3 regions of the Lysinibacillus sp. RU7 genome follow, and region 3 is predicted to be linked to each of the others. Evidence: riboswitches for the same ligand, from Rfam matches in the RefSeq annotation. Region 3 holds a riboswitch; each other region holds the start of a gene.
What was found. Region 3 has a riboswitch for thiamine pyrophosphate ahead of tenA (thiaminase II). Riboswitches for the same ligand answer to the same signal wherever they lie in the genome.
Positions count from the first base shown of each region.

Region 1: another riboswitch for thiamine pyrophosphate. It lies ahead of AC3II9_RS04445 (thiamine phosphate synthase); the one in region 3 lies ahead of tenA (thiaminase II).
Region 2: another riboswitch for thiamine pyrophosphate. It lies ahead of thiC (phosphomethylpyrimidine synthase ThiC); the one in region 3 lies ahead of tenA (thiaminase II).

Region 1 is NZ_JBYQFK010000004.1:87,576-90,860, forward strand. It holds gene thiS (sulfur carrier protein ThiS) at 1-83, opposite strand, end outside; gene thiO (glycine oxidase ThiO) at 98-1,210, opposite strand; gene AC3II9_RS04445 (thiamine phosphate synthase) at 1,194-1,802, opposite strand; TPP riboswitch at 1,919-2,028, opposite strand; gene AC3II9_RS04450 (DUF1284 domain-containing protein) at 2,262-2,678, shown strand; gene phaC (class III poly(R)-hydroxyalkanoic acid synthase subunit PhaC) at 2,836-3,285, opposite strand, start outside.
Region 2 is NZ_JBYQFK010000018.1:27,815-31,099, reverse strand. It holds gene thiC (phosphomethylpyrimidine synthase ThiC) at 1-1,757, opposite strand, end outside; TPP riboswitch at 1,985-2,099, opposite strand; gene AC3II9_RS13730 (IS3 family transposase) at 2,692-2,865, opposite strand; gene AC3II9_RS13725 (IS3 family transposase) at 2,820-3,285, opposite strand, start outside.
Region 3 is NZ_JBYQFK010000005.1:119,020-122,304, forward strand. It holds gene AC3II9_RS05490 (ABC transporter permease) at 1-11, opposite strand, end outside; gene AC3II9_RS05495 (ABC transporter ATP-binding protein) at 1-729, opposite strand, end outside; gene tenA (thiaminase II) at 823-1,497, opposite strand; TPP riboswitch at 1,652-1,742, opposite strand; TPP riboswitch at 1,804-1,911, opposite strand; gene AC3II9_RS05505 (hypothetical protein) at 2,075-2,416, opposite strand; gene AC3II9_RS05510 (LytTR family DNA-binding domain-containing protein) at 2,693-3,145, shown strand; gene AC3II9_RS05515 (DUF3021 domain-containing protein) at 3,142-3,285, shown strand, end outside.

The sequences.
Region 1 (3,285 bases), on a different contig from region 3:
AAATTGTAATGAGCCAGCAATCCTTGAACAGTATGAACTGTTTCTGGCAGGTCAATTTGTTTTCCATTTACAATCATGGACATGCTTTCATCACCTCCTAAACAGTTAATGGCTTTCCTCGGTCAATTCGAAATGCCTCTATCCACTCTTCTTTTACGTCTCTTTTCAAAATAAGATTGGCAATCATCTCACCTGTTGCTGGAGCTAACAAAATGCCATTGCGATAATGCCCTGTTGCAAATAAAATGGATTCATCTTCCGGATGATGACCGATGAATGGTTTTTGATCAAACGTTTGTGGTCGTAATCCTGACCAAACAGCATCGATTTTCATATGAGCACTAGTAGGCAATAGCTCTTTCGCTTTTTGAATTAATGTTTCGATACCATTTAAACTCACTTGTTCTGTCCAGTCGTTCTCCTTCATCGTTGCGCCAATGACAAGCTTCCCGTTATTTCTTGGAACAATATAGTATTTATCATGAAAAATCGTATGCTTTAAAACAGCTTGTTCATCCGTAACGGATATGCACTCCCCTTTAACTGGTGTCATTTGATGCTGTAAACCTAGCTCTTTAAAGAAAGTAGTGCTCCAAACACCACTGGCAATCACAACGCGCTTCGCTTCCACAAGTCCTCGTGTCGTTTCAATTAGAAAAGCGTCATGCTGTTTTTTTATGTGTAGCACCTTTGTATAGTCAAAAGTCGATGCACCCAGAACTTGAGCACTTTTAGCAAAAGCCTGGCATACACCAATCGGTAGCACATTGATATCGTCTTGGATATATGCTGCACCTACTATATGAGGGGAAACATCTCGTTCTAGTTTTCTTACTTCATCTGCTTCAAGCCATGTAACAGTAGGTTGCGCTAATATGTCCCCTAATTCTTTTTTGTCACGATCAGAAAAGGCAAGCTTTAAAATTCCACCCTCTCTATACCCTAAGTCGATACCGCTTAACTCATATAATTCATCTTTCAACTTCGAATAAAGAGACTGACTATATCTCGCAAAAGGGAAAAAGACATTGACATCCCCTTCACATTCCGAATGAGCACCGAGCATACCTGCTGCTGCACTTGTTGCTTTGGCACCAATCTGGTTTTCTTCAAACACCGCTACGTCGATTTGCTCTTTTGCTAAATAGTAGGCGATGGCACTTCCCATAATTCCGCCACCAATGATGGCTACTTCATAGCTTGTTTTCATATTTGACCACCTCATCGAATTGACTTGCTACAGCGAATGGATTTTCTGCTAAAAAAATACCTGACATCACAGCAATGCCGTCCGCTTGTATATGTTGTAATGCCTGTACCCGGTCTAAAGTGATACCACCAATTGCAAAGACAGGAATCTTCAAATGTTTTTTCATCTCAAGGATTGGGGCAAGACCATGCGGAGCCTTTCCTTTTTTGCTATTCGTTTCAAAGCAGTGACCATATAACACATAGTCAGCCCCTTGTCGCTCCGCCTCTTGTGCTCCTGCATAATCATGTACAGACTTCCCTACCTTGATATGGGGAAATAACGCCTTCACCTTTTGCACAGGCAGTCCCTTTTCTGGCAAATGTACCGTTTGAATGCCACTACATAATGCAATATCTAGCCGATCATTTAAAATCAGTTTCCCTTTTTCAATACCACCCTCATCTAAATAGTGAAGCAATGTCATAACTTCTTTTACCGTCTTCGTCTTTTCTCGTATTTGAATAAAATCGACGTTATGCTGGATTTGAAGTATTTTCTTTGCTAGTTCAAGCACTGTATGCGAATCATCCGTTACTGCCATCAGCTTCATGTTAGATATATGCCCTCCTTTTTGTGATTTTTTCACAAATAAAAAAACCACTCTCCCGAAAAGGAAAGTGGTTCTGTTTGAATAAGATCCATGTACAAAAAAGTACACAAAAAAACCCCAACATCACTCTACTTCCCTACGCAGATGCAAATCTGATCAGGTTGTGAGGGTTTAAAAGTAACTACTTTCTTCTCAGCCCTTATCAAGGGATCCCCTAGTAAAATTTCAATTTATTCAATTATTATGAATTTAACCATTATTCTATTACACAAATTTTGAAATAGCAAGAAGGCTTTTCAAATATGTTACAAGTATCTCCACTTCAATTCATGTCGTAATCGCATGAGTTCTCCCTTTTTATCTAGGCATGTATGTTCCCTCTTCTAGTATGATAAAATATAAGTTAACTACTAACACAATAACGTTTACATAAAATCATTACATATGGAGGAAAGTATTATGTACAAACTACGCGGGCATCACCTTTTTTGCCTTTTAGGGTATCGAGGAATGGGCTACTCTAAAGAATACGTAGAAAATATGACGCGCATCCATCAAACATTGAGGGCTAATCCAAAAACACTTGTGCAGCTTGTTAAAGGCCCCGACCATTTATGCGAAAAGTACCCTAACTCCGGGGAATACCATTGCCAAGATGATAATATTTACGATAGAGATGCTGTCATTTTAGAAAAGTTAGGTCTTCATATCGGACAAATTTTAAGTTGGGAAGACATTGAATCATCCGTCCAACAACATGTCATTCCAAGTGATATTGGCATCGTTTGTGAAACATGTTCTTGGCGCTCTTACGGGGTATGTGAAGAAGGGGTTCAGCGAATTACTACAGGAAACGGGTTGTGGGAAGTGAAATAGACTGCATAAACGTCTCTTTCCTTCTAGTATAATGCTTTCCCACAGCAATCTCCTCTTGTTAATACGCTTGATTTTTTCAAAAAAATACGTAAACAGACAAAAGAAGCACTCAATCATTTTGTACGACAAAACGATTGAGTGCTCTCTCTTTTAACGACTAAAGTGAATTTTCCTTAAGCCACTTTTCAATATAAGGATAAATTTCATTTACTGCACGACGACCTGTACATACAGAAACGTGACCTGTTTGCACATCATGCAATGTCTTATTTTTGCTTGACACTTTATCATTCAGTGGCTTAATTTGTTGTGGTAAAACGATATTGTCACGAAGAGCACAAATATTCAATAAATTCGCTGTAATATCAGCCAACTTCACCTGCTGTCCACGGACTTCTAATTCATCATTCATTAATTTATTATCCTGATAAAAATCCCCAATCCATTGTCTATATGCTTCACCTGGGAAAGGCACTCCATCATTCAACCACTTTTGCATTAATTTCCAATTTAAAACCGATTCTTCATTATCCACACGGTTCGCTAAATTGATATATGTTCCTAATGTATTGGAAACTGGACTAAGCAATTTATTTCCATAGTCAAT
Region 2 (3,285 bases), on a different contig from region 3:
CCAGATTCTTTAAACTCTTTTGCCTTTTCCTTTAAACCTTCTTCCACTACTTTCGTTTCTTTTTCTTTGACACTATTGCGAATATCATGTGAGATTCTCATGCTGCAAAATTTCGGTCCGCACATCGAACAAAAATGAGCTACTTTTGCTCCTTCCGCTGGTAATGTTTCATCATGATATTCTATTGCTCGTTCCGGATCTAATGATAAATTGAACTGGTCTCGCCAACGGAATTCAAAGCGCGCTTTGGATAAGGCATCATCTCGTTTTTGCGCTCCCGGATGGCCCTTCGCTAAATCGGCTGCATGAGCGGCAATTTTATACGTAATAACCCCTTCACGTACATCGTCTTTATTTGGTAAACCTAAATGTTCCTTCGGTGTCACATAGCAAAGCATCGCCGTGCCAAACCAACCAATCATCGCAGCACCAATGGCAGATGTAATATGATCATAGCCTGGTGCAATATCTGTCGTCAGCGGTCCTAATGTGTAAAACGGTGCCTCTTCACAAATTTCTAATTGTTTGTCCATATTTTCCTTAATGAGATGCATTGGTACATGGCCTGGGCCTTCTACCATTACTTGCACATCATGCTTCCAAGCAATTTTCGTTAATTCACCAAGCGTTTCAAGCTCTGCAAATTGCGCTGCATCATTGGCATCATGAATAGAGCCTGGGCGTAAACCATCGCCAAGGGAAAAGGCCACATCGTATGCTTTCATAATGTCACAAATTTCTTCAAAATGCGTATACAGGAAGTTTTCTTGGTGGTGAGCTAAACACCACTGTGCCATAATCGATCCACCACGTGACACGATGCCTGTTAAGCGATTAGCAGTTAATGGAATATAACGTAACAGCACACCTGCATGAATTGTAAAATAATCCACTCCCTGTTCGGCTTGTTCGATTAACGTATCACGGTAAATTTCCCATGTCAGATTTTCTACGATCCCATTTACTTTTTCAAGTGCTTGATAAATGGGCACAGTCCCTACTGGAACAGCTGCATTCCGGATAATCCATTCGCGTGTTGTATGAATGTTTTTTCCTGTAGACAAATCCATAATCGTATCGGCGCCCCAGCGTGTAGCCCAAATCATTTTTTCTACTTCCTCTTCAATCGAAGAGGAGACGGCAGAATTCCCAATGTTGGCGTTCACTTTAACGTGAAAATTGCGTCCAATAATCATCGGTTCTAGCTCTGGATGATTAATATTACACGGAATAATCGCTCGCCCTCTCGCTACCTCACTCCGCACAAATTCAGGGTCCATATTTTCCCTAATCGCAATAAACTCCATCTCTGGAGTAATAATGCCTTTTTTCGCATAATGAAGTTGGGTTACATTTCTCCCTTCTTTTGCGCGCAATGGCTGGCGTTTTAAGTTTGGGAAAATAGCTTGCTGAGCACGCGGATCATTTTCATTTTTATAGCCGTTATCTTCTGGCTTTACTTGCCGCCCCTCATACATTTCTACATCTGCTCGTTCCTCAATCCACTTACTGCGAAGAGCCGTTAACCCTTTTGTAATATCAATGGAAATGTGAGGATCGGTATAAGGTCCACTTGTGTCATAAACTTGTACGGGTGGATTTTCCTCTTCACCAACTGTACTCGTTGTAGGGCTTAGTGCAATTTCTCGCATCGGTACTTTGATATCTGGTCTTGAACCAACCACATATACTTTTTTACTCCCCGGAAAATTGGACATAATCGAAATGTTTTCTTTGTTTAATGACGTTGATGACATAAAAAAACTCCTCCTTTATATTGGTAAAGGACGAGATCTAGATTAACCGGGTAGTAGTGAGGCAAATTAGAAAGGCACGGCACAGCGCAACTCAAATAGGTCAAGCTGATGCTACGTTTTGCAGATACATTTTATATACTTTCCTATCCGCAAAAAAAAGCTGAATCCATTTATGATAAAGATAAACGGACCCAGCTTACGATATGTATATAGACATTTGCACATATACTAAAGATTTCTAACTTCCCTACGCTGGCATGATCCAGATCAGGTCCAAAGGGTCAAGAAACTTCTATGCGTTTCCCTCTCAGCCCAACTCATTGGACTCCCCTAGTTAAACATTATTCAATTACTGCTATTGTACATTATTTCCATTTAAAATAAAAGGATACTTTTCAACTATTTCGTGATGAACGCGTTTGGATAGAACTTTCTTCATTAATCTACTATGATAGCGCAATGTTTTGACCGGATAGGGCGGTGTTTTGCTCGGATACCGCTACGTTTTGACCGTTTACCATGGGCTTTTGCTCGGATACGACAAGGTTTTGCTCGAACCGCGTTGTTTTGACCGGATACCGTAGCTTTTTGCTCGGATACCGCTACTTTTTGACCGTTTACCATAGGCTTTTGCTCGGATACCGCAAAGTTTTGCTCGGACCGCGTTGTTTTGACCGGTTACCGTAGCTTTTTGCTCGGATACCGCTGCTTTTTGACCGTTTACCATGGACTTTTGCTCGGATACGGCAAAGTTTTGCTCGGACCACGTTGTTTTGACCGGATACCGTAGCTTTTTGCTCGGATACCGCTGCTTTTTGGTCTTGTGTCAATAAAATGGACATAAAAAATCGAGCGTTTTTGTGCTACCGCCCTTCGGTTGGTCTGGTCTTGCGATTGTGCACCTCCAAATTGGAGCTGCACAATCGCAAGCCCTCTAAGCAGATATCGAGCGGACAGGCATATCTTTTTCTTTGTTCATACGCTCATATTGATTAGGGGAGACATACCCCAGTGTAGAATGGCGTCTTTTCTCGTTATAAAACTGGATGATATACGCTTGTATCATTTTTTTGGCTTCTTGCTTGGTTTGGAATCGTTGACGATACATACATTCTTTTTTAATCGTCGAATGGAATGATTCAATACATGCATTATCGTAAGGATCTCCTTTTTACTCATACTGATTTTCATGTCGTGTTCTTTTAATAGATTAGTATAGGCGTTGGAACAGTATTGTACACCTCGATCCGAATGGTGGATGCAGCCGGCTGGTGGCTTTCTAATCTGCAGTGCCTGCTTCAACGCTTCTAATATGAGCTCTTCTTTCATGTGATCGGCGATGGACCAACCAATGATTTTTCTTGAATATAAATCCATAATCGTCGCTAAATAAAGCCAGCCCTGCATCGTACGTACATACGTAATATCCGCCACCCACACCACATTGGGTGCCTTCACATCGAATTGGCGTTTGACTAAATTAGGGTACACAAAATAAGCGTGTTTGGAGTTAGTTGTTTGTTGATAC
Region 3 (3,285 bases):
ATGGTGTTCATGAGCAATCTTTCTCTCTACGTTTTTTCTTAAAGTTACAAATTCCATCTCATGTAGCATGTCCGGTTGACGTGGGCGTTTTAACGGGACAGCAATCTCTTCAAGTGTTTTGTCTGCATGTAGTAATAAAATGCGGTCGCTTAAATAGCAGGCCTCATCTAAATCATGTGTAATAAATAATATGGTTTTATTAAGCTCCTGCCAAATCGACAGTAACCAAGCTTGCATATCCTTTTTCGTAAAAGCATCCAGCGCACCAAAAGGTTCATCCAGTAACAGTACGTCCTCCCCTACTAATAGCGCTCGTAAAAAGGATACCCTTTGCCTCATGCCACCCGATAATTGCTGTGGCAATGCATTTTCATATGCTAATAGGCCCGCACGCTCCAGCCACTGCCTTGCCTCTTCCTTCGTATAGCGTTGGTCTTTTTTTACTTCTGATGGCAGCATCATATTGTCCAAAACTGTTCGCCACGGCAGCAATAAATCACGCTGTGGCATATAGCCCACATCGCCTAGCTTGATGGGACGTCCGTTTATAGTAATTTCCCCGTCATCCGGCTGCAAAAGACTCGTAATTAATTTCAAAATAGTGCTCTTTCCCGTACCACTCTTTCCTATTAATGAAACAAACTCACCGGATTTAATTTCTACATCCAGATTAGAAATCACGGTCTGTTTATCATAGGAATAAGATACATTTTTCAATACGAGTGTCATATTCGTTCTACCAACTCCACAACATCAATTCTGTCTCGGCGTCATTGCGTCCGCCCAAGTCTTTCGCTTGTATTTAACACGTGCTAAAAGAAATTAGATAGGCCAATCACGTTTGAAATAGTTCATATCCCAAAATAAATATTCATACTTCGATGTAATTTGAAAATGCTTTTCAAGTACAGCTAGCTCTCGTTCTGGCTTTCCATCCGCAAGCTCATCCATTAAATCAATTAACCATTTCGCTCCTTGTGCAAACTCCTCGGAGTCATATGTCTCAATCCATTTCGCATAACGGTTAGATGCTAATTGATCCCCGTATTGCTTTCTTAATAATTTCCCAATTTCCCAATAATCCCATGCACAAGGCAGAAGGCTCGCTACAACCTCTGCCAAACTACCATTTTGAGCAACATTTAACATATAGTTCGTATAAGCTAAGTTGTCTGGTGTTGGCTTAGTCTGCTCAAGCTCTTCTCGTGTAATACCAAATTCAGCCGCAAATTGACGGTGTAGCTCCATTTCAAAATGAAGTGTATCATGCAATACTTTTGAAAATTTGTTCATCATGTCTAAATTATGTGCTTTCGTCACACCTACTGCAAATAGCTTCGCATAATCGATTAAATACACATAATCCTGCTTCATATACTGAATGAATTTTTCCTCCGCTAATGTTCCTTGTCCTAGCTCCTGTACAAATGGGTGCTGATGATTCTTCTCCCAAATGGGTTGCACATTTTCATAAAGCCTATTTGTAAATTTCGTCATTTCAATTCCTCCTAAACTTAATACTATTAGAAAGACACATCTCGCTCAAAATAGGGAGAGGTGATGTCGCATCTTTACGGATATTCATGAAATACTTTGCTGTCCACTAAAAAAACCGCTTCCCCATATGGAAAGCGGCTATAAAAAGCATAGAGCTCTTTATTACCTACTTTCCTACGCTAGCATGAACTAGATCAGGTGCAAAGGGTACAATCTCAGCCAATACGGCGCCCCTAGTAGTGTCACTCTTATAAAATTAAAAAACCCCACTCACAAAGCGATGAGTGGGGAGAATAAGTCCTTCTTATCCTACGACAACCACTTTCCTACGCTAGCGTGAACTAGTACAGGTTCAAAGGGTTTAGAACAATTGTTCAATCTCAGCCTTCAAATAAGACTCCCCTAGTGTGTTCTAATTACTATTTATAACAATAACATGAATTCACTAAAAGGCAAGCTAAGATTTTTTTATACTAATTTAACGCCCTGCATCAAAATATGTACTTCACTGTGTATTCAACAGCTTTGCTTCAGTCAATCGCTACAAAACTTAAGCTTCAATACAATACCGCTCCATTTAAGTATGTTGTATAGTCGCCATTACTTGTTTCCCTACTACCATAAATACTGCATAAATAGCCAGCGCCGTTAAAACAGCTTGCCCTGGTTTCCAAAAGCTTGATAAATAAAATACAAGCCCTGTAAATAGCACCATGCCTACTGCACCAAAAATAGCATTTTGCTGTACAATATGAAACGTTTCCGCTGTCATACTTTTCATCTGCAAACGCATATTGAGCAGTGTTAAAATGGGTAAAAGCGTAATGACCCCCGATAAAAAATGTAAATTGGAGCGACTAAGCCATGAAGCAAGCAACATTACTGCGCCTCCAATAATAAATTGAACAACATAAAACACGTCATGTTCCCTCTATTCTATTAAAAATACAATCACTATAGCGCAATAAGTGAATCGTTTCAATAGGAAAAATCGTATTTAATAGCCTTGTACATGCAAATATCTTCACAGCACTTCTAGCATGCTTTTAACGCTTTTTTTCACTTTAACATTTATTCCCTCGACCAGTCACTATACAATAAATACCTCATACAGTCCTTTTTCAACCACTTACGTTTTGGTTGCGAAAAGAGCGTTTATCACCTGCTACACTAGAGTCAGAAAGGAGCTTTTCAAATGAAAGTCCAACTAACCGTTCATGAGCAATATAAAGAAATAGAGGTACATGTGTTTACAGATGTTTATACAAATGAAGTCGAGCAGCTTATGAAAACATTAAAGTCCCCAAAAACCTCTATGATCGACGGCTATAATGCCACAGAAATTCGCATGTTGAAATTAGAGGATATTTTCACGATTTATGTGGAAGATGGAAAAGTGTATTTTCAAACAGCAGAAGAGGAATTTGAATCAAAGCGCAAACTATATGAGCTTGAAGCATTGTTTGAAGCGAGCTTTGTCAAAGTCAATAAATCCACACTCGTGAATTTATCGAAAATTGTATCCATTCAAATGGGCATTGTCTCTACCCCGCAACTCGTACTAGACAACGAAACAACGATACATATTAGTCGGAAATATTTTAAGCTACTAAAGGAAAAATTAATGATGGGGAGAGAAAACGGATGACATACTTAAGAAGCTGTTTATTAGGTGTATTAATCTCATTAAGTACATCTTATATTATTGTAACGCTAAGTATCTTTACTGAGAATCGTGTTATTTCTGGTGACGAGCTACTGCATCAGTTACTCATTGCGATCGTCATG